DNA from 3 places in the Glutamicibacter sp. NPDC087673 genome. Region 2 is predicted to be linked to each of the others. Evidence: riboswitches for the same ligand, from Rfam matches in the RefSeq annotation. Region 2 holds a riboswitch; each other region holds the start of a gene.

Region 1 (9,831 bases), on a different contig from region 2:
CGACCATTGTCCTGCAGGACGGCGAGCCGGTGCTGGCCATCGGCTCCCCCGGTGGTTCAACCATCATCACCACGGTGCTGCAGACCCTGGTGAACCGCATTGATCTGGGCATGGATATCAGCGAAGCCATCGCCGCTCCACGTGCTTCCCAGCGCAATACGGCAGTGGTCACCGCGGAACCGGAGTTCATCCAAGCCCATGGTTCGGCGCTCGAAGCCTTCGGGCACAAGCTCGCGCCAGCTGGGGATTCCTTCACTCCGCAGGCGGAAATCGGGGCGGTTGAAGCGGTGGAAATCGCTGCCGACGGCACACTCACCGCCGCGGCCGAGCCCACGAGGCGCGGCGGCGGTTCAGCCATGGTGCTGCAGCCAACCGAATAGGCCCGCAGGCAGACGGCGGCCCCCGGCAACTTCATTCGAAGGTGCCGGGGGCCGCTGTCTGCTGCGCTAGCAGGCGATGCGCCTAGACCCTATGAGTAAGAGGTTTTTTCGCCAGGCCTCTTGCGGATCAGGGCCTCACGGTGCAGATTCGTGGATCATCCCCGAGAACGGCTCGGGGATGCCGACATGCAGCGGAGGCCCTGATGTTTACCCAGCGTACTGCGATCGGACTGGATGTGCACGCACGATCCATCCGCGCAACAGCCCTCGACACCCGCACGGGTGAAGTCCTCGAAGCGAAACTCCCCGGCGGGAACGAAGCCATCACGACATGGATCAACGGGATCGCTGCCGACCACGGACCCGTCGCGGTCGCCTACGAAGCCGGTCCTACCGGATTCAGCCTCGCCCGCACCCTCGCGGGCATGAACTACCCGGTGACCGTCGCGGCCCCGTCGAAGCTCCTGCGCCTTTCCGGGGACAAGGTCAAAACCGATGCCCGCGATGCCCTGCTGCTGGCACGACTGATCAAAGTCGATGAACTCGTGGCAGTGCGCGTGCCGACGCTCGTCGAGGAATCCGCCAGAGACCTCGTCCGAGCACGCGAGGACGCCAGGGTTGAGCTGATGATGTGCAGGCATCGGCTCTCGAAGCTCCTGCTGCGCCATAGCTTCATCTATGACGGCAGTACGTGCTGGGGCTCCAGGCATGAGGCATGGCTGCGGCGTATCAGGAAAAACGAGCTCGCAAGCCTTGGCACCGGAACGTTGGCGGCCTTCGACGCTGCCTTCGATGCGGCCACTTTCGGTCTTGCCCGGCGTGACCGGCTCGATGAGCAAATCAACAAGATGGCTGCCGAATCCCAGTTCACTGCCGTGACCAACAGGCTGTGCTGCCTGCGTGGCATCAACACCCTGACCGGGTTCGCTCTCGCAGTCGAGCTCGGTGACTGGGATCGATTCACCGGCCGCACCATTGCGTCCTATCTTGGCCTGGTGCCCAGCGAATATTCCTCGGGGACCAGCAGGTCCTTGGGCGGGATCACGAAGACCGGGAACACCCATGCCCGCCGGCTGCTCGTCGAGGCTGCATGGCATCACAAACCGCGGTACCAGCCGGGGAAAACCATGACCGACCGGTGGGCCAAGGCATCGGCCCAGGCAGCGGCACGGGGCGATGCCGGGAATCGGCGCCTGAACCAGCGGTGGAATACCCTGGCCAGCCACAAGAAGAAGCACACCGTCGCGTGCACCGCGATTGCCCGTGAACTTGCCGGTTGGTGCTGGTCATTGGCCGTGATGGACGAATAATTCTGCAAGACTCGCCTCTCATATCATGCTAAGTGGAGCATGCAGCGTGAAGAGCGCATCAGCGGAAGGCCTATGAGCAGCATCCCAAGAGGTGCCACGCTCGATCCTAGACAAGCTGGTTGCTCTCGCCGAAACAGGGTCATGCGGTAACCAACCCGCGTATGTCAGACTGACCACGCGTCACCAAGACACGCCGCACCACCGGGTCGATCAGGGAGGTGAAAAGCACCCGCTCGGCAATCCAGCCAAGCGGGTGCTAACCCATGCCTACTTGACAATTACGGGCACATATCAGGCCTGCGCGGCCATCCGGTTGGCGATCTTGTACTGGGCTGCGCGGTGGGTGTCCTTCACGCGGTCCCCCTCGCCGAACAGCTTGTGGCGCAGCGAGCCCTCGGCGTATTCGGTCTTGTAGACCCCGCGCGCCTGCAGCTCGGGAACCACGTATTCGACAACGTCCTCGAAGGTGCCTGGAGTGACAGCATAGGCGAGGTTGAAGCCATCAACATCGGTGTAGTCCACCCAGTCGATGAGCTTCTCGGCTACCTCGGCACCCGAACCGACGGAGACCGGGCCGAATCCGCCCACGCCGATCCATTCGGCCAGCTGGCGGATGGTCCATGGCTTTCCGGTATCGCCGCTGGCCTTCTTGAAGGTCTCCACCGAGGACTGGATGGCGTTGGACTTCACGTCGTCGCCGATGACATCGTCTGGTCCGTAGACGGACATGTCGATGCCGGTCCACCCCGAAAGCAGTGCAAGCGACCCCTCGATATCCACGTAGGAGCTGTAATCCTCGAACTTCGCCTGGGCAAGTTCCGAGGTTTCCGCGGTAATGATGGTCTGCATGGCGAAGACCTTGATGTCGTAACGGCCACGCCCAGCGGCCTCGGCAGCGTCGCGGATCTTGCTGACCGCTTCCTTGAGCAGGTCGCGGGTAGGGCAATTCACGAAGATCGCTTCGGCGTTCGACGCGGCGAATTCGGTGCCGCGCTTGGAGGCGCCGGCCTGGTAGATCACCGGGGTGCGCTGGGTGGACGGCTCGGTGATGGCGATGCCCGGGACCTTGAAGTACTTGCCCTCGTGCTCGATCGGGTGCACCTTGGCCGGGTCGGTGTAGACACCGGTTTCCTTGTTGTTCTGCACCGCGTCGTCTTCCCACGAGCCCTCGAGCAGCTTGTAGACCACCTCGAGGTACTCATCGGCGTGGTTGTAGCGCTCGTCGTGCTCCATCTGGTCTTCCTGGCCCATATTGCGGGCGGCCGAGGGAAGGTAGCCGGTGACGACATTCCAACCCACGCGGCCGTTGGTCAGGTGGTCCAGGGTGGCCAAGCGGCGGGCGAAAGCGTACGGGTGCTCATAGGCGGTGCCCGCGGTGACGCCGAAGCCGAGGTTCTCGGTCACGGCGGCCATGGCGGAAACCAGCATCATCGGGTCGTTGACCGGCGCCTGCGCGCCGGAGCCCAGCGGGGTCACGTTGGTGCCCTTGTACACGTCGTAGGTGCCCAGCACGTCGGCAAGGAACAGCCCGTCGAACTTCCCCTTTTCCAGCACCTTGGCCAGGTGGGTCCAGTAGCCCAGGGTGTTGTAGGTCGAGGCCTTGTCCTGCGGATGGCGCCACAGGCCCGGCGACTGGTGCACCACGCAGTTCATGTCGAATGCGTTGAATAGGATCTCGCGCTTGTTCTCGCTCATGGCTTTGCCCCCATAGGTTGGTAATCGTGGAAAGTTGCTGGTGTGCGTCGCAGGCCCTCAGGCCCGCTGGGTCGAATCTTCGCCGGTGACGGACAGCCGCTGCGGCTGGACCCCGTTGATCTCGTAGTCCCCGACGATGCGCGCCTTGTAGATCGCTGGGTTATGGGTGGCGATGGTGCGCGCATTGCGCCAGTGCCGGTCCAGGTTGCAGCCGCTTCTGGTGGAAGAGGCTCCCAGTGCGTCGAAGAGCTTGCTGGTCACGCCGATGGCCAGTGGCTGCACCACGGTTTGCGCGCGGTTGGCGGCCAGCTCGCATACGGCGTAGCGTTCCTCGTCGTTCAGTCCCGGATCGCCCAGGGCGGCTTCAACTTCAAGGACTGCGCCGATCACCACGGAGTCGGCAGCGAAGGACTCCGCGGAAACTTCGCCCACCAGCTGGAGGACCTGGGGTTCCTGGTATACCGGCACCCCGGTTCCAGTGGTGAAGATGCGGGTGCGCGCCTGCACCGCGTGACGCAGGTCGTTCAATGCGGCGCGGGCGATGCCCGCCTGCACGGCCATGAGGACCAGCTGGAAGATCGCCGCTTCGGAGTCATTGGTCTGCTGCGGCATGAAGCAATCCACCGGGACCTGGTGGAATTCGGTGGTGCCGGTTCCGGTGAGGCCCTGGCCGAACCCATCCCAGTCGTCGAGGATCTTGACGCCGCTGCGCTGGGTGGAGACCACGGCGATCTGGCGGCCGGCGAGCTCCGGGTGGGCCACGGCAACGGTGGTCCAGTCGGCAAAAATGGTGCCGGTGCAGTAGTACTTTTCACCGTCGATCACCCAGCGCCCGTCCACGGTGCTGGCCTTGGTGTTCAAGGTGCCCAGGGCGTTGCCACCGCGTTCGGTGTAGGCGTTGCCGATAATCTGCCCGGCAGCGATGCGAGCGACCCACTTCTTGCGCAGCTCTTCGTCCTCCATCGCCAAGACGTTCTCGACGAATGCGATATGCGCACGCCACAGCTGGCCAACGTGGGAGTCCGCCTCGGACAGCTCGATGAGCAGGCGGAAGACATCCACCAGCCGTGCGCCGTAGCCCCCGTCGGCAACGGAAAGGCGCAGCGCACCGAAGCGCTCGCGGTTCAGCAGGCCTACCTGCTCGAAAGGAAGCACGCGGTTCAAGTCGCGGTCCTTGGCGGTTGCGGCGATCTGCGCAAAAACGGGACGGAAGATTTCGGCCAGCCGGTCGTATTGCTCATCCGCACTTGGTCCGGGGGTGATTTTCAGCAATTGCCTAGTCGGCAACTGTTCTTCAAACTTGTCCAGGTCCATTGCGGTGGCCTGCGAAGGGTCACTGAGCTGGTTGAAGTCCAGTCCGAGGGCATTGTGCGATTCACCAATAGGCATCAGGGTTCTCAATTCTTTCCATCGGTCCTGGCGGTAGCACCGTCCCGCTATTGGGGTGGTTGCTGCGGCGTCGTGGAGCCAGATCTCTCAGCCGCTCTGGATGGGTCGTAATTCATTTGTAACGGTAATAAACCGGTGATTCCAACCCGCGAAGTCACATTTCGTCCCAGTGCCGGAAGTGCCCATCTTCAAATTTCACAGCCTAATCCGTGTCCTGCCGAAGATGAGTTGCAAAGTTTTGCTTAATGTCGAGCAAACCGGCCTGCAATAAAATAAATAACGAAATTTCTGGGCAATGTGACGTAGTTGTCGAAGATTTTTTCATATTACGCGAGATTTGCGTTCAAATCGTTCGACTCGTTGTAATGGACACGTAACCATCCCGAGCGGCCGAGAGATCTGGCTCGTTGACGCCGCAGCAACCACCTTTGGAGTTTTGCTCTGCAGGCCGGTGCTACCGCCAGGACCGATGGAGATGAACATGACTCTTTCCTTTGCAGCGCCCGAGGCAGCTCCCGTTGTCTCAGCTTCAAGCGCCCTGGGTGTGCAGTTCAGCAACGTGTCGCGGACCTTCACCACCAAGATGGAAAGCCTCACGGTCCTGGCCGATATCAACCTGCAAATTCCAGCAGGTCAAGTCGTGGCCATTCTTGGAGCCAGCGGTTGCGGAAAATCCACGCTGCTGCGTTCAGTATCGGGCTTGGACCAACCCACCACCGGCACCATCCGCACCGGCACCCGCGAGGTCACCGGCATCAACGAGTTATGCGCCGTTGCCTTCCAGGAGCCCCGGCTGCTGCCATGGCGCTCGGTTCGCCAGAACATTGCACTGGGCCTGGCACCGGAAACCGATAAGCGCGCCGGCAACTCGCTGATCGATGAGTTGATCGAGCTGACCGGTCTGAGCCATGCAGCCAGCTTGCGCCCACGAGAGATCTCCGGAGGCATGGCGCAGCGGGTTTCGCTGGCTCGCGCGCTGGCTCGGCGCCCGGGTGTATTGCTTCTTGATGAACCCTTCGGCGCCCTCGATGCGCTGACACGCTTGAAGATGCAGGATCTGCTGCTCTCGATTCACGCATCGTTCCCCACCACCGTTCTCATGGTGACCCATGATGTGGACGAGGCGTTGACTTTGGCTGACCGCGTGATTGTTCTGGGGCGAGGCGCTGAGCATAGTGCAGCGGGCGTCATCGAAGATCTGTCCATCTCAGCTGGGCATCCACGCCGGCATACCGATGAAAAGTTCGTTGCAGATCGTCTGCACCTATTGCGCCTGCTCGGCGTCGACCCAACCAACCATTAGTCCCGGGCACGCCGTGGGGTCCGAACCATTCGGCGGCCTCTTTGCCTTTCACCTACACCGCTTGCACGCACAATTCTAGGATTCTCCATGCTTTTGAACCGTCTCACCCGCCGCACTGCATTGTCCGCCGCCGCCTTGCTCGTTGGCGCAATTGCCCTGACCGGCTGTGCTGGCGAAAACGCTACAGCCTCCTCGGATGGCCAGACCCTGTCCATCGACTTTGCCACATACAACCCGCTGAGCCTGGTGCTCAAGGAAAAGGGATGGTTGGAAGCAGCCGCCAAGGAGCAGGGCGTAAATGTCGAATGGATCCAGTCCGCTGGTTCCAACAAGGCCAATGAAGCTCTTCGCGCCGACGCAATCGATGTTGGTTCCACAGCCGGTTCCGCTGCGCTCCTGAACCGTTCGAACGGTGCACCCATCAAGACCATCGCACTGTATTCGCAGCCGGAATGGGCGGCCCTGGTAGTGGATAAGGACTCGAAAATCGAGTCCGTTGAAGATCTCGCTGGCAAGACCGTGGCCGCTACAAAGGGCACCGACCCATACTTCTTCCTGCTGCAGGCGCTGGAATCCGCGGGCTTGAGTGAAGCTGACATCAAGCTGCAGAACCTCCAGCATGCCGATGGACGTACCGCCCTGGCCAACGGCTCGGTTGATGCCTGGAGCGGTTTGGATCCGATCATGGCCGCTGCCGAAAAAGACGGCGCGCAACTGGTTTACCGGAACTTGGATTTCAACACCTACGGTGCGCTGAACGCTCGCGAAGACTTCATTGAGCAGAGCCCCGAACTCGCCCAGCTCGTTGTCGATGCCTACGAAAAGGCTCGTGGCTGGGCAGCTGACCATCCCGAGGAAACCGCAGAAATCCTGGCCGACGTAGCAGGGCTCGAACCAGGAGTTGCTGCCACCGTCATTGAGGAACGCTCCAATCTGGACGTTCCGGCAGTTCCCGACGCCAAATTCACTGGAGTCCTGAGCAAGATTGCTCCCACGCTGGTCGCTAGCGGCGATGTCTCGGAGCAGGAATCCGTTGATGAAGCTCTGGAAACCCTCATCGATGACCAGTTTGCCGTCAAGGCAGACGCAACAAAGATCTCCGGAGAGTAACCAGCCATGAGTCCCACTAACGTGGCTGGAACCCGCGGAAGCCAAACACCTGCCAAGCAGAAGGCCAGCATGGCCGCAACGATCCTGCGTGCCCCGAAATGGCTGCTTGCGCTGGTCTTGCCGCTGACCACCCTGGCTGTGTGGCAATTTGTCACCGTTACCGGAATCGTTGCTCCGTGGACACTGCCAACTCCGGGTTCAGTGGTTTCTGCTGCCATTGAGCTCTTCCAGGATGGCGAACTCGGAAAGCACATCGGCATCTCCACTCAGCGTGTTCTTCTCGGTTTCGCCTTCGGATCATTGCTGGGCTTGGCGCTGGGTGCGCTTGTCGGGCTGTCCAAATTGGCAGATGCATTTCTGGGACTGAGCATCAGCGCCCTGCGTGCAGTCCCTTCCTTGGCTTGGGTTCCGCTGCTGGTGCTCTGGATGAAAATGGGTGAAGATTCCAAGGTCACACTCGTGATCATTGGTGCCTTCTTCCCGGTCTTTACCACCGTCGCCTTGGCGTTGCGCCATGTCGATGCCCACCTGGTCGAAGCAGCCCGCGCCTTCGGGTTGAAGGGACTGAAGCTGCTGCGCACCGTCCAGCTGCCCGCAGTGGTCCCTTCGATCTTCTCCGGACTGCGTTTGGCACTAGCCCAAGCTTGGCTCTTCCTGGTCGCAGCCGAACTCCTCGGCGCGTCAATGGGCCTTGGCTTCTTGCTCACCGACTCGCAGAACAACGGCCGATTGGACCGCCTAATCATGACCATCGTGCTGCTGGCCGTCTTTGGAAAGATCACCGATGCCCTGCTGTCGATAGCAGAACGTTGGGCTATCAAGCGCTGGACCTGAAACTGGACCAGCTAGTACCCGCTGACAAAACTACCCCTCACCAAAGAAAGTTTGCGATGACCACCGAATTGGCAACAACCTCAACTCAAGTTTCAGAGGCAGCACGCCAGGAATTCTGGGACGAAGCGGCGAACCTCTTGGATTGGGACACCCCGTGGCACACCACCAGCCGCATCATTCCGGCCGATCCGGATGCCAAGCGCGGACCGGAAATTTCTTGGTACCTCGGCGGCAAGCTGAACGCCGCAGTGAACTGCGCCGACCGCCATGTAGCTGCGGGACGCGGCCAGAAGGTCGCACTGTATTTCGAAGGCGAGCCCGGTGACCGGGTAGCCGTCACCTACAAGAATTTGCAGGAGCGGGTCTCCCAGGCAGCCAACGCCTTGGAATCCCTGGGTGTGGTGAAGGGCGACCGCGTGCTCATTTACCTGCCGGTGCTCATTGAAACAATTGTCATCACCTTGGCTTGCGCCCGCATCGGCGCCATCCATTCGCTGGTCTTCGGCGGGTTCTCCGCCGAGGCGCTGAGGTTCCGCGTGGAGGACACCAAGGCAAAGGTCCTGGTCACCACCGACGGCCAGTTCCGCCGCGGCACTTCGGTTCCGGTCAAAGGCAACGCCGATGCGGCCGTTGCCGGCGAGAACGAAATCGAAAAGGTCCTGGTTATCCGCCGCACCGGCGACGAAATCCTGTGGACCGAGGGCCGCGACATCTGGTGGCATGAGGTGGTTGATACCCAGTCCACCGAGCACCACGCGCAGGCATTCGATGCGGAAACACCGCTGTTCATCATGTACACCTCGGGAACCACCGGCCAGCCGAAGGGCTTGGTTCACACCACCGGCGGGTACCTGACGCAGGCGGCCGCCAGCTACAACCTCCTGTTCGCCAACCCGGACGAGTCCCAGCGCGCCAAGGACGTGCACTGGTGCACCGCCGACCTCGCCTGGGTCACCGCGCATACCTACGAGATCTATGGCCCGTTGGCCAATGGCGTCACCCAGGTAATCTACGAGGGCGTCCCCAACGCCCCGCACCCGGGCCGCCACTTCGAGGTCATTGAACGCTACAAGGTCACCAGCTACTACACCGCTCCCACCTTGGTCCGCTCGTTGATGGGCTGGTTCCCGGACGGCATCCCCGCTCAATACGATCTGTCCTCGGTGAAGATCGGCGGCACTGTGGGTGAAGCCGTCAATCCCGAGGCATGGAAATGGTTCCGCCAGCAGATCGGCCGGGACAGCGAAGCAGGACTGCCGATGGTTGACACCTGGTGGCAGTCCGAATCCGGCGCGACCGTGCTTTCCCCCCTGCCGACCGATGGACATTTCAAGCCAGGCTGCGCCGCACGCGCGCTGCCGGGCATCTCGGTGGACATTGTCGACGATGGCGGCCTGAGCGTGCCGGCCAACCAGCAGGGCAATATTGTCATCACGCGCACTGGCCCGTCGATGGCCCGTACCGTATGGGGCAACCCGACGCGCTACTACACCAGCTACTGGGAACAATACGTAGAGCAAGGCTGGTTCTTGGCTGGCGACGGTGCCCGCTTCGATGAGGACGGCGATATCTACATCCTGGGCCGCACCGACGACGTGATCAATATTTCCGGCCACCGGCTTTCCACCATTGAAATCGAATCGGCATTGGTCACCAACCCCGGCGTGGTGGAAGCCGGCGTCTGCCCCACCCCGGATTCCAAGACCGGACACGCTGCAACCGCCTTCGTGGTACCGCTGGACAAGACCCTGGTTGCCGAGTCGCCTGACGAGCAGCTCGTTGCACGGCAGGCCGAGTTCATTGCTGAACT
Region 2 (9,831 bases):
TCGATGGTCTCAATAGCCTCGTTGATGTTGAACGGGTTGACCGCCATGTCCCCCGCGTCAGCCACCTGGCTCTGCGCAAACGGCGAGGTGTCGGTGGCTGGGTTGTAGGGGCGGATCAGGCGCGAGGATTCGCGCACGTGGTTGGCGCCAAAGCGGGCGCCGGGCCGGTAGGAGACACCGGTGTCGAAAGGCACGCCAACAATCTTGATGTCGGCCTTCTCCACCTGCTCCAGTCGCGGCAGCCGGGCGTAGGTGCCACCACCTGCATAGCGTGGAATCACCGCGGCATTAATGGGTCCCAGATGCCCGTTTTCCTCGATGCGGATTTCCTTCATCGCAACTTCCTCCCCAGACATCCAAGAACGAAAGTCCAAGTTGTCTAATATGAAACTTCAGTTTTCCATTATGCTATTTTGTCTGCTGGGTCACGTCAAGATTCACTTATCGCGCAGCCCGGGAATCCAGGCAGAAATAGCCCATGCCACAACCCGCGAACGGGCTGCGGCATGGGCCGAAACTGCAGCAGGGCGATCAGCTGGCGACGCTGCGAATCTGCTGGGCAAGCACCTCTAATCCATCGCGCAGCAGTGCTTCGCCGATCACCAGCGGCGGCAGCAGGCGCAGCACATTGCCGTGCGTACCGCAGGTCAGGGTCAGCACCCCGGCTCGATGGCAGGCCTTGGAAACCGCCGCGGCTGCATCGGCGCGCGGCGCCAAGCTGCCCCGGTCGGCGAACTCGATAGCCAGCATGGCTCCGCGGCCGCGGACGTCGGCAACCACCGGGCTCTGCTGCATCAGTGGTTCAAGAACCTCGCGGCACACCCGCTCGATGAGCTGGGCGTTATCCAGAAGCATCCCATCCTCGAACTGCTCGAATACAGCCAGCGCCGCTTCGCAAGCCAGCGGGTTGCCAGCATAGGTGCCGCCCAGGCCGCCAGCGTGCGGGGCATTCATCAGCTCGGCGCGCCCAGTCACCGCGGACAGCGGAACTCCGTTGGCCAGGGCCTTGGCCGTGAGGATCAGGTCACCTGCCACGCCTTCGTGCTCCGAAGCGAATAGCTTCCCGGTGCGCCCCATGCCGGCCTGGATCTCGTCGATGACCAGCACAATACCGTGCTTGTCGGCCAGCTTGCGCAGCCCCGGGATGAACCCGGCCATCGGGACAACGAAACCTCCTTCGCCCTGAATCGGCTCGATCACCATCGCGGCGAAAGTCTGGGGGCCGTAGTCCATCAAGGTCTGCTCGACGGACGCCAGGACCGCTTCGACGGTGGCCGCTCCCCCAGAGGGCCGCAACGGGTTGGCCGAGGCGGCGCGCACGATATGCTCGGGCATCGGGCCGAAATTCATCTTGTACGGATTGATCTTGGCAGTCATGCCCATGGTCAGCAGCGAACGGCCGTGGTAGGCCTCGTCGAAGACCAGCACGTTAGCGCGTCCGGTGGCAGCACGGGCGATCTTGACCGCGTTCTCCACGGCCTCGGCCCCGGTGGAGAACAGCGCTGTGCGCTTCTCGAACTCGCCGGGGGTGTGCTGGTTCAACCAGCTGCACACCTGGGTGAAGGATTCGTACTCGGTGACCATGAAGCAGGTATGGGTGAAGTCCGCCAGCTGCTTGGCCACGCGTTCGGCCACGCGGCGGTTCGCGGCACCCAGTGAAGTCACGGCAATCCCCGAGGCGAAGTCGATCAGGCGATTTCCGTCGACGTCTTCGATAATCCCGCCATCGGCGCGGCTGACGAAGACCGGCAAGGTGACGCCAAAACCGCTACTGACCTGTTGCACCCGCTGCTCATGGAGGGCCGCAGAGCGCGGGCCGGGGATGCTGGTGGCAAGGTGCCTGGTCTGGGACAAGGTTGGGGCGTCGGTGGAAGCAAGGGTTTCAGTCATGGCTCAAGCCTAGAAATCCCCGTGACACGCGTCATTGGTCATTGCATCCAAGTCCAGCATCTTTCTTGGATAATTTACCCAATGATTACGCTTTTGCAGCTGGGCGCGGAGTTGGGCACCGAGTTCTTCCCTGCCAGCACCGGAACCTTCCGTGCCCAGCCGGTCAGCGGGGTGCATGTCTCTGAGTTGGAAGATCCCACCACCTATCTGGACGGCGGCGAGCTGCTGCTGACCACCGGCATGCCATTCGCCGCGAGCGAGGAAGCTTCCCGCGCATACATGCGCCGGCTGCAGGACAAAAAGGTCTGCGCCCTGGGGCTGGGGCTGGGTCCATGGCTTCGCACGGTGCCCGAGCACGTCATCGCCGCCTGCGACGCTGCCGGCATAGAGCTGGGGATCGTCCCGGACCAGGTGCCCTTCCAGAACATTTCACGGGCATACTGGCGCCTGGCCTCACGTGATCAGGCTTCGAACCTGATGGGTTCCTTGGGCACGCAGACTGCCTTGGCGCGTGCCGCCGTACGCCCGGATGCCATCAATGCAGTCGTGCGGGGCTTGGCTGAGGCAGTGAACGGCTGGGCCGCCTATCTTTCCGTCGATTCCCGGCCGGCGGCCTGCTACCCGGCATCCGCCGAAGCGTTCCTGGGCGAACTCCGCCACGAGTCCATGCGCTTTCGGCGCAATGGCATGCCCTCGGCGTCCACCTTCGAGGTCCAGGGCCACGAAGTTGCGCTCTATCCCATCCTGTCCGGAACCACGATCCACGGATATCTCGGAGTTTCCGCCGGGCGCAGGCCGACCAAGGCCGACCGGCAGATCATCATGACGGCCTGCACGTTGCTCTCCTTGCGCGCCAGGCAACGGGAATTGGCTGCCAGCACGAATAACGCGCTCAGCTCGGCCACCGCAAAATTGTTGCTGCATGGCCAGCCCGAGGCGGCACGCCTGGTCGGGGAAGAAGCCGGATTGGGCAGAATACCTGTTCGTGTGCGAATCCTGCTGTACCGGGCAGGTGCCGATACCGATGCAGCAACCGCACTTCATGCGCTGCCCTCGCTGGCGCGCCCCGCCGCCTTGCCCGATGTCGCCGCAGCGGTACGCGAGTGCCAGCTTCACTATGAGGACGGCGCCGAACATTATTTGATACTTCCCGAACCCGCAGACAGTTCCGGCAATGGCGAGGCAGTGGCACCGCAGGCTGCAACCGCAACGGGCCCGATGGCGTGCGGGCGATTTGATTCCCCCGCACCCGAAGTCCACGCCGTACTCTCCCAACCATTGAACTTGGCCGAGATCCCTGCCAATTTGCCTGCCCTGCGCCAAACGCTGGACGCTGTCCCGTTCGGGACCATGGCCTGCGGCGCCCCGGGCTTCGATGCCAGCGCAGAGACCTGGGTCAAGGCCCTCGCAGCGTACGCGCGCGCCGATCTGCTCTCCGCGGTCACCTCCTACCTGCGCCATCGCGGCCATTGGGAAGAAGCCTCCCGCGAATTGGGCATCCACCGAAATTCCTTGCGCCACCGCATCACCGTGGCCCAGGAATTGCTTGGCGCCAATCTCGATGATCCGGATGCCGCCGCCTCGCTCTGGCTGGCCCTGCGCCGGGCACAGAAATAGGCACGCCGCAGTCTCTGCAATAGCCAGATCCCGCGGCGTGCCCTAGGTACAGCCGTCAGCCCTTGAGCCGAGTCCGGCTATCGTGCGGCGCACTGGCGCGTCGCGTTGCTGCGGCGTCCGGGCCGGTGGCACCGAGCTTGGCTTGCTGGCGGATGCTCAGCTTCTGCAGCAATTCCTCTTCCGCGAATTCGCCCGGCGCAATCCCGCGTGGCACCCGCAGCAAGAAGGCCATGCCCAGGATCCACCAAGCGGCGAAGAGCAGCCACGGCTGCCACCCGATGGCCGCCGGCATTCCCGGAAGATACAGCGAAATCAGGCCGGCGCAGAAGACCACCGACAGTACGCCGATGACCTTGCCGCCGTTTCCCGCACCGCCCACGCGCAGCGGGCGTTGCATCTGCGGTTCGCGCTGGCGCAGAATCAAGAACGCCACGCCCACCAGCAGGTAGGCGATCACGATCGACGGCGAACCGGAATCCACCAACCATCCGAGCATGGCGGTGCCGAAGAATGGAGCCAGAATGGAGAGGCCGCCAATGAACAGCAGTGCATGGCTCGGTGTGCGGTGCTTCGGATGCAGGTAGGCAAACCAGCGTGGCAGCATCCCGGAACTGGCCATCGCGTACATCAGTCGCGAAGCACCCATCAGCAACGAATTCCACGAGGTGAGGATGCCGGCAATGCCGCCGGCGATCAGCACCTTTGACATGATTTCGGAATTGAACAGTGCCCCCATCGCGTCGGCAGTGGCAAGTTCGGATCCGGAAAGCGCCGAAGCGCCCATTCCCGAGGCGGTGGCCAGGATGATCCCCACATACCAGGCGGTGGCGATCAGCACCGAAATCACCACGTACTTGCCAATTTTTCGCGGGGCGATGTCGCATTCCTCGGCGGACTGCGGGATCACGTCGAAGCCGACGAACATGAACGGCACCACGATCATCACGCCGAAGAAGCCGGCCACCCCGTTTTCGAAGAATGGTTCCATATTCCTGCTCTCGCCCCCGGTGAATGCGCCAGCAAGCAGCATTGCGCCGATGACGAAGAGGAAGAGCACCACGAAGGTCTGCACTACACCGGCGGTCTTGATGCCCCGGATGTTAATCCAGGTGATCGCTATCGCACCGGCGACACCGACCAGCGCCCAAGTCAAGTAGACCTCTGAGCCAGCGATCTCCCATAATCTGATCTGCGAAAGCTCCGGGAAGAGATAGAGCACGGATTTGGGCAGTGCCACTGCTTCAAAGGCCACGATCGCAATGTAGCCGCCGACGATGGCCCACGAACCGGCAAAAGACCAGCGGGCGCCCATGGCGCGCAGCAAGTAGTTGTGCTCACCGCCTGCTTTCGGCATGGCCGCAACGAGTTCGGCATAGGTCAGGCCAACTACCGCCATGATGCCACCGCCAACCAGCATAGCCAGCGTGGCTCCCAGCGGACCGGCGGTGGTAATCCAGTCGCCGGTGAGCACGACCCAGCCAAAGCCGATCATCGCGCCAACGCCTATGGCCAAGGCATCCCAGCGGCCGAGGACCTTCTTGAGGCCTGGTTCTGCGGTGTGGTTCTTCGCGGTTTTTCCTGACATGGCAACCCCTTCTGGAAAGTTGATCAGGATCACACTATGCAAAATCGCGCCAAAGGGTATTGGATGTTTTGACTACATTTCAGGCTATTCCGCCCAAATCGGAAGGCTAGGCCTCACCGGAGCGCTTCTTGCTGGCTTTCACCAGCGCGCGATCGACCTCATGAATGCCCAGGCAGAAGCCTGCGGACATTACCAGCGATTTGATCGTCAGTTCAGAAAGGTCATCGGCTACGTACACCAGCTGGATCGGTCCGGCCAGGATGAGCAGGACACCGGTCCACAGCACATACACCCACGAGGTGCGCGCCTGCGCCATCAGCGGGAAGCGTGCACGTCGGCGAATCGTTCGCACGCCAATGGTGACAATGACGACGGCCAGAATCGCTGCGCCAATGAAGAAGAAATTGCGTTGGGTGCGGATCCAGGTCAAGGTGGTGCCAATAAGAACGCCGAAAAGTATCGAAGCCCACCAGCTGATACTGCGCAGTTGATCTTGCGCAGCGGTTGGTTCGCCTGTCCTCACGCCTCTCCCATCACTCATCGTTCCGAGCGCCCCGAAACAACGCATCGTTCCTAGAATACGCGGTTCATCTCCCCGCAGACGAACGCGCAGCCGCACCGCTCATGCCGTGCCCTGGCAGCAGGCGCATGGGCTTGGCGTCATGAGAGGATCAGCGTCCAGGTAACCACAGCTACCTCATCAGAATCGTTTTCCCAGCTATGCGGTTCACGCCCGGGGAAGGTTATCGTATCGCCTGCTTCGAGGTCTACGCGCTGATCTGGCAATACCAGGATGAATTTTCCCGCGATCACGTGCAGCACTTCCAGCTCGCAATCCACCGAATACAGTTCTGCTTCACCGGTGCCCTTGGGCGCAATCTCAGCGCGAATCATCTGCACCCGCTTCTCGCTGCGTGGCGTAACCAGCTGCTCCGTGATGCCGTCGCCGCCCAGGGAAACACGGGGAGCCTGCTCCAGGCGGACCAGTTTCGTTTCTGGAACCTCGAAGAGGGTACCTACTTCCATGCCCAGCACTTCGCACAACCGCAAAAGGGTCGAAACCGAAGGGCTGGTCAGGTCGCGCTCGACACGTGAGAGGAAACCTTTGGTCAGTCCGGATAGCTCGGCGACCTGGTCAATGGTCATGCGCTGGGTCTGGCGCACCCCGCGCAGCCTCGCACCGATGTTGATCGCAGCACCGGTTGGTTCAACTGGCAAGGTTTTCATCGTTTGGCTCCATCGACGTTTTTTGCAGCAACTACAACCGCAACCACTTTGGCTTCAAGGCCTGCGGGGCAAGTTTACCAATGGTAAACACACGGCGCCCCTACCGCGGACCCACCACGGTCACTAGACTCTGTCCATGGACAGCACCAAGGACAAGCTCTGCGGGTACCTGAACGACGCACGCGAGAATGCGATCTTCAAGGCAGAAGGCCTCGCCGAGCACCTGGCCCGCACCCCGCTCACCCCTACGGGCACCCATATTCTGGGTGTACTGCACCATTTGGCGATCAATGAATACGAATATTTCGGCACCTGCCTCAAGCGCAAGGCCAATGACCGCTACGTTCGCGAGTTCATAGCTCCGCATGATCCCGACGCGGATTTCCTTCCGCCAGCAGACATGCGCGCGCAACAGCTGATCGGCCTCTATCGGAAAGCCATCGCCTTCGCCGATGAGGCCATCAGCACCCTGCCCCTGGACAGCCCCGTAGAGGTACCGTGGTGGGGGCCAGCCGGGAATACCACATTGGATCACCTGCTCATCCATGCGCTCGCCGAGACCTCCCGCCATGCAGGGCATTTGGACATTATTCGCGAGCAGCTCGATGGCCGTGCTGGCTGGACCGCGCAACTGGATTTGCTGCCCGATTACACCGCTGGGCAATGGGCGGAACAACGCGAGAAGCTGCAGCAACTGGCCGATGCCTTTGCCCCGGGCAGCTGACCCGCAGTCATATTACGCATTCTGACTTCACCGGGCCCTGCCGCCGGCGGTACCATCGGAAATGTTGCTTCACGAGACGCGGCGCCAAGCTCCGACTGGCCGCGCACCAACCCCAAGTTCATGGGTGGTTCGGATGAGGAAGCGGTCCGCGCATCAACAGGTGCACGGGCAAGAGCTCGCAAGAGAGTTGACGTCCCATGGCATATCCGATTCTGCCCGTCATCGACCGCCAGACCGGCCAAGTGCAGTTCAAGGCCGAAGGCCGCTGGCGCACCCGCTACGTTGCAGATCCGCTCAGGCTCGAACAGCTCATTGCTCGTTGTGCCCGCCGGCCGACCTTCGATCCGGCCACATCTGAATTGCTGCTGGTGGTGCCAGTCGCCGGAGATCCTGCGGGCAAGCGATTTGCTTTTAGTCTTGCCAAATTCCCAAGTGCAGGAGCCCTGACTAAACTGGGTAGTTGATCCGATCCACGGGTTTCATTGGGAAACTCCATGTTCCAGGAGAGTCATCTTCGCGATGCCACAGCACTCAGCAACCGAACCTACCAAAGCGCAGATCCAGCGATGGCGCAAGTATCTCGCTGATGAAGTCGCAGAAGGCTCCATCTACCGGGCCCTCGCGGAAAAGAAAACCGGGCAGGAACGGCAAATCCTGCTGGGCCTGGCAGAGGCGGAAGCACGCCACGAATCCCACTGGCGCGTCCTGCTCGGCGAACATGTCAAGGAAGTCCGCCCGTCGCTGCGCCGCACCATGCTGCGTTTCCTGGCATTGCATTTCGGTTCGGTCTTCGTCCTGGCCATGGCCCAGCGCTCCGAGAGCAGTTCGCCCTACCGCGATGACAAGGACGCCACCGCGCAGATGGCGGCCGACGAACAGGTCCACGAAGAAGTCGTTCGCGCGCTTGCTACAGCAGGCCGTGCGCGCCTTTCGGGCAACTTCCGTGCTGCGGTCTTCGGCGCCAACGACGGGCTGGTTTCCAATCTCGCTTTGATCATGGGCATCGGTGCGACCGGTGTTTCAGCGACCTTCGTGCTGTTCTCCGGCATTGCCGGCTTGCTGGCCGGTGCACTGTCCATGGCAGCTGGCGAATACGTTTCGGTGCGTTCCCAGCGCGAGCTGCTGACAGCTTCACGCCCAACCCAGGTCACGCTGACAGCGGCCCCGAACCTTGATCTGGACGCCAACGAGCTGCTGCTAATCTATAAGGCCCGCGGCATGAGCGATGAAGATGCCGAGCACCGGGCCGCCGAACGCATGGGCCTGTTCACCTGCGATTGCAACCCCGACTTCTCGCTGAACCCAGAGGGTCGCGGCGAAGAACTTGAGAAGGAGCACCAGGAGCTGGGTTCGGCCACCGGTGCGGCGGCCACCTCGTTCTTCCTCTTTGCTTCCGGTGCTGTGGTGCCGATCCTGCCGTATATCCTTGGCCTGTCCGGCATGACCGCGATCATCGTCTCGGTAGTCCTGGTGGGCGTGGCCCTGATGATCACCGGAGGGATCGTGGGACTGCTTTCCGGGGCCTCCCCGCTCAAGCGCGGCCTGCGCCAGCTAGCCATCGGCTGGGGCGCAGCGGCCATAACCTACTGCTTGGGCCTGATCTTCGACGTCAGCATCGGATAGCAGCCTGCTGCGAATCGAATGCCGGTACAGCTTTGGCTGTACCGGCATTTTCCATGCCGTGCTCTAGCTGTTCTCCGGCCGCCGGGTACGCCGGCGCAGGGTTTGCATGCTCTGGATGAACTCCATCGCTTCTTCGGCGGTTTCCACCAGAGCAATCTTCTGTTCCATGACACGGTCCTTGGCCAGGGCCTGAAGCAGCGGCCAAGCAGGCAGATCCCTAGTCCAATAGTCCTTGCCGATCAGCACCATCGGCACCACGCGAGCACCGGTAGCGTAGTAATTTTCGCAGGCATCCTGGAAGATTTCCTGCACCGTGCCGGCGGCCCCGGGCAGAACTATCAGCCCGCCGTTGGACTGCTCCAGCAGAATCGCTTCACGAATGGAATTGGTGAAGAACTTGGCAATCTGGGTGGCAAACAGATTCGGCGGCTCATGGCCGTAGAACCAGGTTGGCACGCCCAGGGACTGCCGCTGGCTCGGGAAACGCTCCTTGACCATCAGCGCAGTTCTCGCCCAGCCGGTGCGCTGATGGATCGCATCTGGCGCTTCGGCCAGCATCTGCAATGCCGTAGCGACATCTTCTGGTCCGTAATCGGCCAGCCACGCACCGGCATTGGCGGCTTCCATTGCGCCGGGGCCTCCACCGGTGGCGACCGCGTAGCCGGCCCGGGTAATCATGCGCCCAAGCTCCAAAGCTTGCGCATACTGCGCAGTGCCCCGGCTCATCGCATGCCCGCCCATCACCCCGATAATCGGGGTTTCCTTGAACGTGCCCTCGTACACCGCCGAGACCAGCGCCTGGCCAATGTGGTGATCATGCAGGGTTCTTGCCAGCGCATTGCTATCGCTATCGGAATTCACCGCTGCATGCTGCTGGGAGTACGCGTAGATCTTGGCATCAGGCACATGCTCGTAGGTCTGCGTCCGGATCCCCGAGTACAACTCATGCGGCGAATACAAGCCGCGAGCCACCGTCTCGAAGGGAAGCTCCTCCCCCGAGCTCATGCACAGCCCGCCAGTGGCTTGCACGATCTGCGCTCCTTGCGCGGAATACTGGCAATCGATGAATAGCGCTTCGGAAAGATCCAAGGATTCCAGCACGGTATCCCGTTCGCGCAGATCAACACGGTGCACTCGCCAGCCTTTTCCGCGTGCGCGGTGGGAA
Region 3 (9,831 bases), on a different contig from region 2:
CAGCACCAGGGCGCCCTGCGCGCCGGTGTGCTCGTCGAGCAGCATGCGCTGCGCCGAGCCCACGGTCATCTTGGCTGGATCCCAATCGGTGTGCACCGCGTTGTAGAAATCCATCACCAGCTGGGTCAGCTCGACACTGCCGGTGGACAGGTCCTCGATCACCCGGTCATTGGTGTCGAAAACCGGTTCAGCCAGAGCCCCCGGCTCCAGGATGACATCGCGCGAGACCTGGATTTCGCCCAGGCCCAGCGACTGGCAGAAGCCAGCCGCCGCGGCAGCAGGATCGCCCGCGGTCACCGTGTAGCGGGCCTTGAGCTCCTGCGCCTGGCCGGCCGGGATCTGCTTGCGCAGTTGTTCCACCAGGGCGGTGCCCACGCCGGACCGGCGCTGCTCGGCGGCTACCTCGACATAGAGCCACAGGCGCTGCGGATGCAGCGAGGAAGCGAACACCACCCCGGCGCCGATAGCCACCTGGTCAACGGTGGCTACCAGCGTGCGGGAGAACGGTGCATCGCTGTTTTCGCGCAGCATGGTGCGGTCCTGGTGGGCCTGCGGGGAACGCGGGTCGCCGAAGATCTGCAGCAGCTGGAGGTCGTCCCCGGAGCGCCACAGGCGGAATTCCAGTTCGTTCATCGGGCTCTAGGCTCCGTTCAGGCGCTCGGAAAGGTAAGCGGTGACCTGGTCCAGGGAAACACGTTCCTGGGACATGGTGTCGCGTTCGCGGATGGTCACGGCCTGGTCCTCGAGGGTGTCGAAGTCCACGGTGATGCAGAACGGGGTGCCGATCTCATCCTGGCGGCGGTAGCGGCGGCCAATGGCACCGGCGTCATCGAAGTCGATGTTCCAGCGCTTGCGCAGCTCGGCAGCCAGGTCCTTGGCCTTCGGGGAAAGGTTCTCATTGCGGCTCAGCGGCAGCACCGCGGCCTTGACCGGAGCCAGGCGCGGATCGAGCTTGAGCACGGTGCGCTTGTCCACGCCGCCCTTGGTGTTCGGTGCTTCGTCCTCGGTGTAGGCATCGACCAGGAAAGCCATCATGGAACGGGTCAGGCCGAAGGAAGGCTCGATCACGTAGGGGGTGTAGCGCTCACCGGTGGCCTGGTTGAAGTAGGACAGCTCGGAGCCCGAAGCCTTCGCATGGCTGGACAGGTCGTAGTCGGTGCGGTTGGCAACGCCCATGAGCTCGCCCCACTCCGAGCCCTGGAAGCCGAAGCGGTACTCGAAGTCGATGGTGCCGGCCGAGTAGTGCGCGCGCTCGTCTTCTGGCACGTCGAACTGGCGCAGGTTCTCTTCCTTGACGCCCAGATCCAGGAACCATGCCCAGCAATCCTTGACCCACTGGTCGAAGAAGGCGGGGGCATCTTCTGGAGCGGTGAAGAACTCGATTTCCATCTGCTCGAACTCGCGGGTGCGGAAGATGAAGTTGCCCGGGGTGATTTCGTTGCGGAAAGCCTTGCCGATCTGGCCGATGCCGAATGGCGGCTTCTTGCGCGAGGCGGTGAGCACGTTGGCGAAGTTCACGAAGATGCCCTGGGCGGTCTCCGGACGCATGTAGGCCAGGCCGGCTTCGGTATCCACTGGGCCCAGGAAGGTCTTCATCAGGCCGGAGAACATCTGCGGCTCGGTGAACTGGCCCTTGGTGCCGCAGTCAGGGCAGGCGATCTCGCTCATCCCGTCCTTGGCTGCACGGCCCTTCTTGGCCTCGAAAGCCTCGATCAGGTGGTCCTGGCGGTGGCGCTTGTGGCACTGGATGCATTCGACCAGCGGGTCGGTGAAGGTGGCCACGTGGCCCGACGCTTCCCAGACAGCCTTGGGCAAGATGATCGACGAGTCCAGGCCAACCATGTCCTCGCGGCCGCGAACGAAGTTCTGCCACCACTCGCGCTTGATGTTTTCCTTCAGTTCGGTGCCCAGGGGACCGTAATCCCATGCCGAACGGGAACCACCGTAGATTTCACCAGCCTGGAAAACGAATCCTCGACGCTTTGCGAGGGAAATAACCTGGTCTAGCTTGGACTGTGGCGCCATATCAACTCCAATGGGAATTACGAGGCCGCTGGTTGCGGTCCGTAGAAAAATACATACCTTCCAAGGGTATCGTTTCCGCGGCCTGCAGACGAAGCCGAATCAGGTAACGCCGACGTGAACTTCCACGCCTTTGGCCGATTCTAACGATGCAGCGCGCTTATTTAGGGAAGAATGGAAGCCATGAGTGCCAACGAAGCTTTTGACCTAGAAATCCGCGACGAGTCCATCCGCTTGGGCCAGTTGCTCAAGCTTGCCTCCCTGGCCGAGGATGGCATCCACGCCAAGGAAATGATTTCCGACGGAATCGTCACCGTCAACGGAGAGGTGGACACCCGTCGGGGGGCGCAGATCCGCCCCGGCGACGTGGTGTGCGTGAATGGTGAATGCGTGAAGGTCACCGCGCAGCAGTAGTCAGCTTTTCCCCAGGACGACCCTGTTGAGGAACTCGGAAACATCCTGCAGTTCTTCCATGCACACCGAGTGGCCAATCTGCCGGTAGGTTTCGCTGGCCAATTCGGTGTGCCCCGGGACCCATCCCAGGGTGTATTCGATCTTGTCCCGGGTGATCACCGGGTCAGCCAGATCGCGGCCCCAGAACAGCGGCAGCGGCTTTTCTGCCAGCTTCGCGTCGTCGAATATATCCAAGGGCCCGGGATCCACGGCGAAGCCCGAGAGCCCGACGACGGCTTCAATGGAATCGGGCTGGTAGCGTGCCAATGAAGTCGCCATGGCCATGCCCTGGGAGAAACCGAGCAGGGTGATCGAGGAGTGCTGCTTTGCCAGCGGTTCCAGCAATGCCCATAGCGCTTCGACGCTGCGTGCCACCGACTCGATGGAGTAATCGATTTCCTGGGTCAGCGGGAACCAGCTGTACCCCGGGCCTGCTTGGAGCGGTGCGCGCACCGAGAGGTAAGTGAACTCTTCGGGCAGATGCTGCGAGAGCCCCATGAGGTCTTGTTCATTCGAGCCATAGCCGTGCAGGAACACCAGCAGCGGAGTTCCAAGGCGGGATTCGTCGTTACGGGAGATGATGGCCACTGGAGCCTGATCCGGGATAGTCATAGTTCCCCAAGACTATCGAACAGGACGTCGCGGGGAACTACAGCTAGCTCAGCGCTTCCGCGGCCCGATTCCATCAATTCCCCGGCCACCGGCGATGGCAGCGCCCGGGTGCAGCAGAACTTCCCCATAATCACCGTCGAATCTGCTGATGGCGTTGGCCGGCACTATCCTGGAACCTTGGTCTTCCAAGGCCTCGAAATCCAGTTGACATGTTACAAGATTATAAATCTTCAAAAATTGCTTAGCTTTCCAAGTTTTTCGTGTTCAACTGGACCAACGGCCTCACGGCCCTCCGGAACGCCGCTCTCGCCGGACGAGACAGCGACAGCGACAGCGACAGAGTAAGGAATAGGCGCCATGGGCGAAATTGAATACAGCGAAGATATTCCGGGGCAGCTGCAAGAGGATCTCGATAGTTTCGGGTACATCGAACCGGACCCGGGAAGCGCTTCGTCCCTATTCGATAACGTGGACGCCGTATTTTCAGTCGGCACTCCCCTGTTCGCCATGCTCTTTATCGCCGTTGTCGGATTGATCATCTTCGTAGCTGTGCGCAATTACCGCAAAGCTAAGAGCGCCGGTTTTGATCCGCTGACCCTGGAAACCGAACTGTTGGCAAGAGCCGCTAATTCAGCTATGCTGGCGCCGGAAAATCCCTTGAGGACAAGCTTGCCGAACTCGATTCCCTGCACTCGCGAGGAATCATTACCCGCGACGAGTACTTGCAGGCGCGCCGGGACGCTTTGAGCGACTAGCACGGCAGCTCGTGGAATCATCCTCGGGAATGATTGACTATAAGTTACCCTTTGGTAACAATAGATTCGTGCCAAACGATTCTGCTTCTGAACTATCAACATCCGCCAATGCCCCACTGCATCCGTGGCGCCGCTATGTCGCCATTGGGGACTCGTTCACCGAGGGCATAGGCGACCCCGACCCGTCGAGCACCGGCCGCCACCTTGGCTGGGCCGACCGCTTGGCCCATGAGCTCAGCCGCACCGTCCCGGACTTCTCGTATGCCAATCTCGCCATTCGAGGCCGGCTGATTGGCCAGATCGTTGCCGAACAGCTCGATCCCTGCATTGACCTGAAGCCTGATCTGATCTCGCTCTGCGCGGGCGGCAACGATGTCCTGCGCCCGGGCGGGGATCCAGACAAGATTGCAGATATCCTCGACAATGCGGTAGCCAAGCTCACCGATACGGGCGCCACGCTCTTGCTCTTCACCGGGCCCGATATTCGCGATACCCCGGTTTTGGGAAGCATCCGAGGCAAAGTGGCGATCTACAACGAAAATGTGCGCACCGTAGCCGCCCGCCACGACGCCATCGTGGCGGACATGTGGGCCTTGCAGGAGTTGCACCAATCCCAGATGTGGGCACCGGATCGCCTGCACTTCTCCCCTGCCGGGCACCGGCGCATTGCCGCCATGGCACTGGACTCGCTGAACGTCGCGCATCCTCTGGATACCGAAATCGTTCCGGCCGTGGATGAACGCAGCTGGCGGGAAGCCCGCAAGGAGGATCTGCAGTGGGCGCGCGAGCATCTTGCTCCCTGGGTATTGCGCCGCCTGCGCCACCAGTCCTCCGGCGACGGCATCACCCCGAAGCGGCCCTCGGCCACGCCGTTTGCGCAGACCAAGCCAAACGACTCGCTCGGCGCCGGCGACAGCGCCAAGTAGGCATGAAAAGCCTGAAGCAGTTCCACCGATTACTGGCGGAACTGCTTCAGGCTTTGAAATCTTCCCGAGCCCTTTCCGGGGCTCAGTCCCCGAACACCAAGGTCCGGAGCACGCCATCGAGCTGCGTGGCATCGGTCAGGAATCCATCGTGGCCAATCGGCGAATCAATGTAGTGCACCGGTTTTGGCTTGGACAGCGACGAGGCCAGCTTCACTGACTGCTCAGGAAAGTACAACCGGTCAGTGGTTACCGCGGCAACCACCACGTTGACGTTCGCCAATCGCGCCAAGGCGGCTTCCAGGGATTCATGGCCGCGAGCCACATCATGACTCATCAGCGCCTCGGTGAGCACCAGGTAGCTGTTGGCGTCGAAACGATTCACCAGCTTGCTGGCCTGATGGTCAAGGTAGCTTTCCACCTGGTACCGCCCGCGAGGCCCCTCGAGCAGACTCGTTGGCTTCTCGCCATCCTGCGGATTGCGCGAGAAACGGGTTTCAAGCTCGGCCTCGGAACGATAGGTGATGTGGGCCAGGCGGCGAGCCAAGCCAAGACCGGCGTCCGGGCGCGCATCGTTGCCGTAGTAGTCGCCATTGCAGAAGTGCGGATCCAACCGGATGGATTGGGTTTGCACCTGTGCAAAGGCAATTTGCTCGGCAGTCGCCTGCGCGCTCGAGGCCATCACTACGAGGTTCTTGACCTGGTCGGGGAACTCGACGGCGTATTCCAACGCGCGCGCACCGCCCATCGAACCGCCAATGACCGCATGCCAGGAATCAATTCCCAGTTGCTTGGCCAGCCGCGCTTCAAGGCGCACCGAGTCCTTGATGGTGACGAAGGGAAAGCTCGAACCGTAGGGCAGGCCCTGGTCGCCCAAGGACGAGGGGCCGGTGGAACCATTGCAACCACCCACCATGTTGATGGACACGACAAAGTACTCATTGGTGTCAACCGTGGCTCCGGGACCTACGAGCTCTTCCCACCAGCCGGCGCTTTGCGAATCGCCTTGCGCAACGTGGGCGTCACCGGTGAGCGCATGCATCACCAGCACCGCGTTGGAGCCATCAGCTGCTAGCGTCCCCCACGTTTCATAGGCCAGCACCACGTCCGGAAGGAATCCACCGAATTCGAAGTGGTGCTCCCCCACGGACTTACGGCGCAAAATGCCGTCTTGCCCGCCGGCGAGCTCTTCGGCGCGCAGAGTATCTTCAGTAGTCACAATGGATGCCATGCCTAGAGGGTTTCCTGCAGTTCCTTGTTCTCGAGGGCTGCAACAGCTTGGAAGCCCAGTTCCAGATCGGCCAGAATATCCTTGATATTCTCCAGTCCGACGCTCAGCCGCACCAGTCCCGGGCTCACGCCGGCCGCAACCTGCTCAGCTTCGGAGAGCTGGGCATGGGTGGTGGAGGCCGGGTGGATGACCAATGAGCGCACGTCGCCGATGTTCGCGACATTGGAGTGCAATACCAGTGCGTCCACGAAGGCCTGGCCGGCTTCCGAACCGCCCTCCAGTTCGAACGCGATGATCGAGCCGGCGCCCTGATCGCTGTACTTCTGCGCACGCTCATGCCATGGCGAAGACTGCAGGCCTGCGTAGGCGACCTTCTGCACTTCCTCGCGGGCTTCGAGCCAGTTGGCAACTTCTACGGCATTCTGGCCGTGGCGTTCAATGCGCAGCGACAAGGTTTCCAGGCCCTGTGCGATCAAGAACGCGTTGAACGGCGCAACCGAGGAACCCAAATCGCGCAGCAACTGCACGCGGGCCTTGAGGATGTAGGCCAGATTGGCGCCCAGGATGCCGTTGACACCCAGGTCGCGGGCGAAGACCAGGCCGTTGTAGGACTCGTCCGGGGTGTTGAAGCCCGGGAAGCGGTCGGCGTCCTTGGCGAAGTCGAAGTTGCCCGAGTCCACGATGACACCGGCAATGGCATTGCCGTGGCCGCCGAGGAACTTGGTGGCCGAATGGATCACGATATCCGCGCCCCACTCGATCGGGCGGATCAGGTACGGGGTGGCCAGGGTGTTGTCCACCAGCAGCGGCACGCCGGCTTCGTGGGCGATCGCCGAGATGCCCTCGATGTCCAGGACGTCCTGTCGCGGATTGGAGATGGTTTCCCCGAAGAAGGCCTTGGTGTTCGGACGCACCGCGGCACGCCAATCATCCAGGTTGTCCGGGTCGGCAACGAAGGTGACCTCGATGCCCAGGCGCTTGAGCGTGTGCTTGAGCAGGTTCTGGGTTCCGCCGTACAGGCTGGGGCTGGCCACCAGGTGGTCGCCGGCTTCGGCCAAATTCAAGATGGCGAAAGTGGTGGCAGCCTGTCCCGAAGAGAGCAGCAGTGCTCCAACGCCGCCCTCCAGGTCAGCGATGCGGGTTTCCACCGCGTCGGTGGTCGGGTTGCCGATACGGGTGTAGATCGGCTCCAGTTCCTGCAGCGCGAAACGTGCAGCAGCGCTCTGGGCGCTGGGGAAGACGAAAGAGGTGGTTTGGAAAATCGGGAGAGCCCGTGCTCCGGTCGTCGGATCCGGGGTCTGGCCGGAGTGGATCTGACGGGTTTCAAATGACCAGTTATTGCTCATGGTTTCCTCCAAATAGCGTTTCATGACTATGGGGGTACGCCACTGAAAAGACACCGACAGGAAGCACCATATCGTGACGACTTCCAGGGGTAACCCGCGCTTGTCCTTGATGCCTTGTGCGTTCAAGGGCCAGGTCTTCACCCGGGGCACCCCACCGCGGTTGGAGGGTTGCCGCCCAGTAAGCCGGGGCTTGTTACTGGGACTCATGACCTGGTACCAGTTTGCCCGAAAACCGAAGATCTTTGCAACGCAAGGGCTCGTCATTGGACTCAATCGGTCATATTTCGCGAATATTGCAGGTTCATCGCAGAGTATTCGATAGCATCCCGGCACTTAGGTGTGCCTAAGTAGAGACTCGCATCACATGTTGCCATGATGGGCACATGATGAGGCTAGATCACGTAAGTTATGCATGCGGCCCAGACGGGCTGTTGCCAACCGCTGAAAGAATCTCCGAGTCCCTCGGACTGGAATTCGTCAAGGGCGGCGTGCATCCACGATTCGGAACACGCAATGTCATCTTCCCGCTCAAGCATGGCCAGTACCTGGAGGTGGTTGAAGTCCTGAACCACCCGGCCAGCGACAAGGCACCCTTCGGACAGGCGGTTCGCGCCCGTTCGGAGCTCGGCGGCGGCTGGATGGGCTGGTGCGTCTCGGTGGAGGATCTATCCAGTGCCGAGGACCGCTTGGGCCGCAAGTCGGTGCCGGGCAACCGGAAGTTCCCTGATGGCCGCGAACTGACCTGGCAGCAGATTGGCATCAAGGGCCTGATCGCCGATCCGCAGTGCCCGTACCTGATTTCCTGGGATGAAGGATCCGAGGAGCTGCATCCGTCGAAGGCGCTGGAACCTGCCGGCGCCATCAGCCAGATCGCCATTGCCGGCTCGCGTGAACGGGTGCTGGATTGGCTGGGCCAGCCGCAGAACGTCAATTTGGGCGCTGTCACCATGCAATATGAAGCGCCGAATGGCACTCCGGGCATCATGTCGGTTACCTTTGAGACCGAGTCCGGCACCGTGGTGCTGTAAACAGTTCCGCAGAGAACGCAAGTAGGCGGGGACAATGGCGTCCCCACCTACTTTCTTTTCGTTAAGGCCGGTCCAGGCGCTTCCCCAGCACCACGACGTGCTGGTCTTCGAAGCCCAGTCGTTCATAGAAATCGATGACGGCAGAGTTCTCCTCGCGGACCATGAGCTGCACCTTGGGCACGCCGCGATCCCGCAGCCACAGGACAGCGGCATCCACCAGCTCCCTTCCCAGGCCGTTGCCCTGCCGGCACGGATCCACCGCAACATAGTAGAGCCAACCTCGGTGGCCATCATGGCCAACCATCGCAGTAGCCATGAGTTGATCGTTCTCAACGATGGCCAGCACCGTGGAAGTAGGCTCGGCCAAAGCCCGTCGGGCGTCGGCGAGCGCATCATTCCACGGACGAGTCAGCCCGGTTGCTTCCCACAATTCAACTGCTTGGCGAAGGTCCTCTTCCCGCAGCACGGTAATCTGCATTGGCTCAGCTTACCTGCGCTACTGGCCGATTCCGATGGCCGGCCCGACCAAGGCGTATCCCACGAAGCCGATGGCATCAAGCAGGAAATGCGCGATAACCAGCGGCATCACCCGCCCGTACTTCTGGTATACCCAGCCGAAGACGATGCCCATGAGCATATTGCCGATCATCGGCCCCACCCCCTGGTACAGGTGGTAGCTGCCTCGGATCATCGCAGAACCAATAATGGTGCTCCACAGGCCCAGCTTCAATTTCTTGGCGTAGGTGAACAGGAATCCGAGCATCAGCACTTCTTCGAGGACTGCATGACGTGCAGCCGACAGCAGAAGCACTGGGACGCTCCACCAATAATCGCCAAGATTCGCTGCTGACAGTGCCGTGGTGACGCCCAGCGCCCGTCCAGCGGCATAGACGCCCAGCGTTCCTACTCCCATGGCCAAGAACATCCCCGCCCCGAGCAGTGCGTCCTTGCCCGGCTTGCGCATATCGAAACCGATGTCCCGGATGGTTCGTCCGGTCGTGCGCTTCATCAGGTAGAGCGCCAGCACGACGGGTACCAAGGCAAAGACTATGTCCAGCAGCTGGTAGGAGAAATCAAAGAACTCGCGGGTGCTCAGCGGGTTGTTCAGGGATGTAGTTTGCTCGCGCAGTGGCGCCCGGGTGACCTTATCGGCAAAGCTCAGCAGCGAGTAGACCGCGCTTTGTCCCAAAGACAGGGCAAGAACCAAGACGATCTCGAACTTGAGGGTCTTGCGGGTTGCTGTCTGCTTAACTTGTTCAGCGTTCACGTTTCCGATCATAGGCTGATCTGGCTGTGCGCGTACTGAGCAGCCTCGTGGCAAACCTGCGATAGCCTGAGGTTGAGACCACCAGCAAGCTGAACGAGAAGAGTGCGAGTGAGCCGTCCTGCCACCATTGGAGAACTGCAGATTGCCCGTCAGCTCTGCCCCGATCTTTCCTGGGAAGATGCGGCGGTGAACGA

Evidence for each region. Region 2 has a riboswitch for S-adenosylmethionine ahead of ACIOTL_RS16165 (hypothetical protein). Riboswitches for the same ligand answer to the same signal wherever they lie in the genome.
Region 1: another riboswitch for S-adenosylmethionine. It lies ahead of ACIOTL_RS13760 (ABC transporter ATP-binding protein); the one in region 2 lies ahead of ACIOTL_RS16165 (hypothetical protein).
Region 3: another riboswitch for S-adenosylmethionine. It lies ahead of ACIOTL_RS11280 (bifunctional o-acetylhomoserine/o-acetylserine sulfhydrylase); the one in region 2 lies ahead of ACIOTL_RS16165 (hypothetical protein).

Annotation. Positions count from the first base shown of each region.
Region 1 covers NZ_JBIUWB010000005.1:279,615-289,445, forward strand. The annotation lists gene ggt (gamma-glutamyltransferase) at 1-380, shown strand, start outside; gene ACIOTL_RS13745 (IS110 family transposase) at 584-1,690, shown strand; gene ACIOTL_RS13750 (LLM class flavin-dependent oxidoreductase) at 1,982-3,385, opposite strand; gene ACIOTL_RS13755 (acyl-CoA dehydrogenase) at 3,443-4,774, opposite strand; SAM riboswitch class I at 4,790-4,881, opposite strand; SAM riboswitch class I at 5,149-5,250, shown strand; gene ACIOTL_RS13760 (ABC transporter ATP-binding protein) at 5,256-6,077, shown strand; gene ACIOTL_RS13765 (aliphatic sulfonate ABC transporter substrate-binding protein) at 6,165-7,187, shown strand; gene ACIOTL_RS13770 (ABC transporter permease) at 7,257-8,021, shown strand; gene acs (acetate--CoA ligase) at 8,078-9,831, shown strand, end outside.
Region 2 covers NZ_JBIUWB010000007.1:91,085-100,915, forward strand. The annotation lists gene speB (agmatinase) at 1-335, opposite strand, end outside; gene ACIOTL_RS16135 (aminotransferase class III-fold pyridoxal phosphate-dependent enzyme) at 532-1,890, opposite strand; gene ACIOTL_RS16140 (PucR family transcriptional regulator) at 1,972-3,507, shown strand; gene ACIOTL_RS16145 (APC family permease) at 3,563-5,092, opposite strand; gene ACIOTL_RS16150 (hypothetical protein) at 5,199-5,615, opposite strand; gene ACIOTL_RS16155 (helix-turn-helix domain-containing protein) at 5,753-6,319, opposite strand; gene ACIOTL_RS16160 (DinB family protein) at 6,456-7,043, shown strand; SAM riboswitch class IV at 7,111-7,224, shown strand; gene ACIOTL_RS16165 (hypothetical protein) at 7,241-7,507, shown strand; gene ACIOTL_RS16170 (VIT1/CCC1 transporter family protein) at 7,563-8,666, shown strand; gene ACIOTL_RS16175 (LOG family protein) at 8,730-9,831, opposite strand, start outside.
Region 3 covers NZ_JBIUWB010000004.1:236,137-245,967, reverse strand. The annotation lists gene ACIOTL_RS11315 (GNAT family N-acetyltransferase) at 1-633, opposite strand, end outside; gene ACIOTL_RS11310 (glycine--tRNA ligase) at 640-2,025, opposite strand; gene ACIOTL_RS11305 (RNA-binding S4 domain-containing protein) at 2,206-2,436, shown strand; gene ACIOTL_RS11300 (alpha/beta hydrolase) at 2,437-3,087, opposite strand; gene ACIOTL_RS11295 (hypothetical protein) at 3,774-3,842, shown strand; gene ACIOTL_RS11290 (SGNH/GDSL hydrolase family protein) at 3,872-4,768, shown strand; gene ACIOTL_RS11285 (homoserine O-acetyltransferase) at 4,851-5,996, opposite strand; gene ACIOTL_RS11280 (bifunctional o-acetylhomoserine/o-acetylserine sulfhydrylase) at 5,999-7,342, opposite strand; SAM riboswitch class IV at 7,434-7,553, opposite strand; gene ACIOTL_RS11275 (VOC family protein) at 7,726-8,370, shown strand; gene ACIOTL_RS11270 (GNAT family acetyltransferase) at 8,432-8,848, opposite strand; gene ACIOTL_RS11265 (CPBP family intramembrane glutamic endopeptidase) at 8,867-9,649, opposite strand; gene ACIOTL_RS11260 (phosphotransferase family protein) at 9,746-9,831, shown strand, end outside.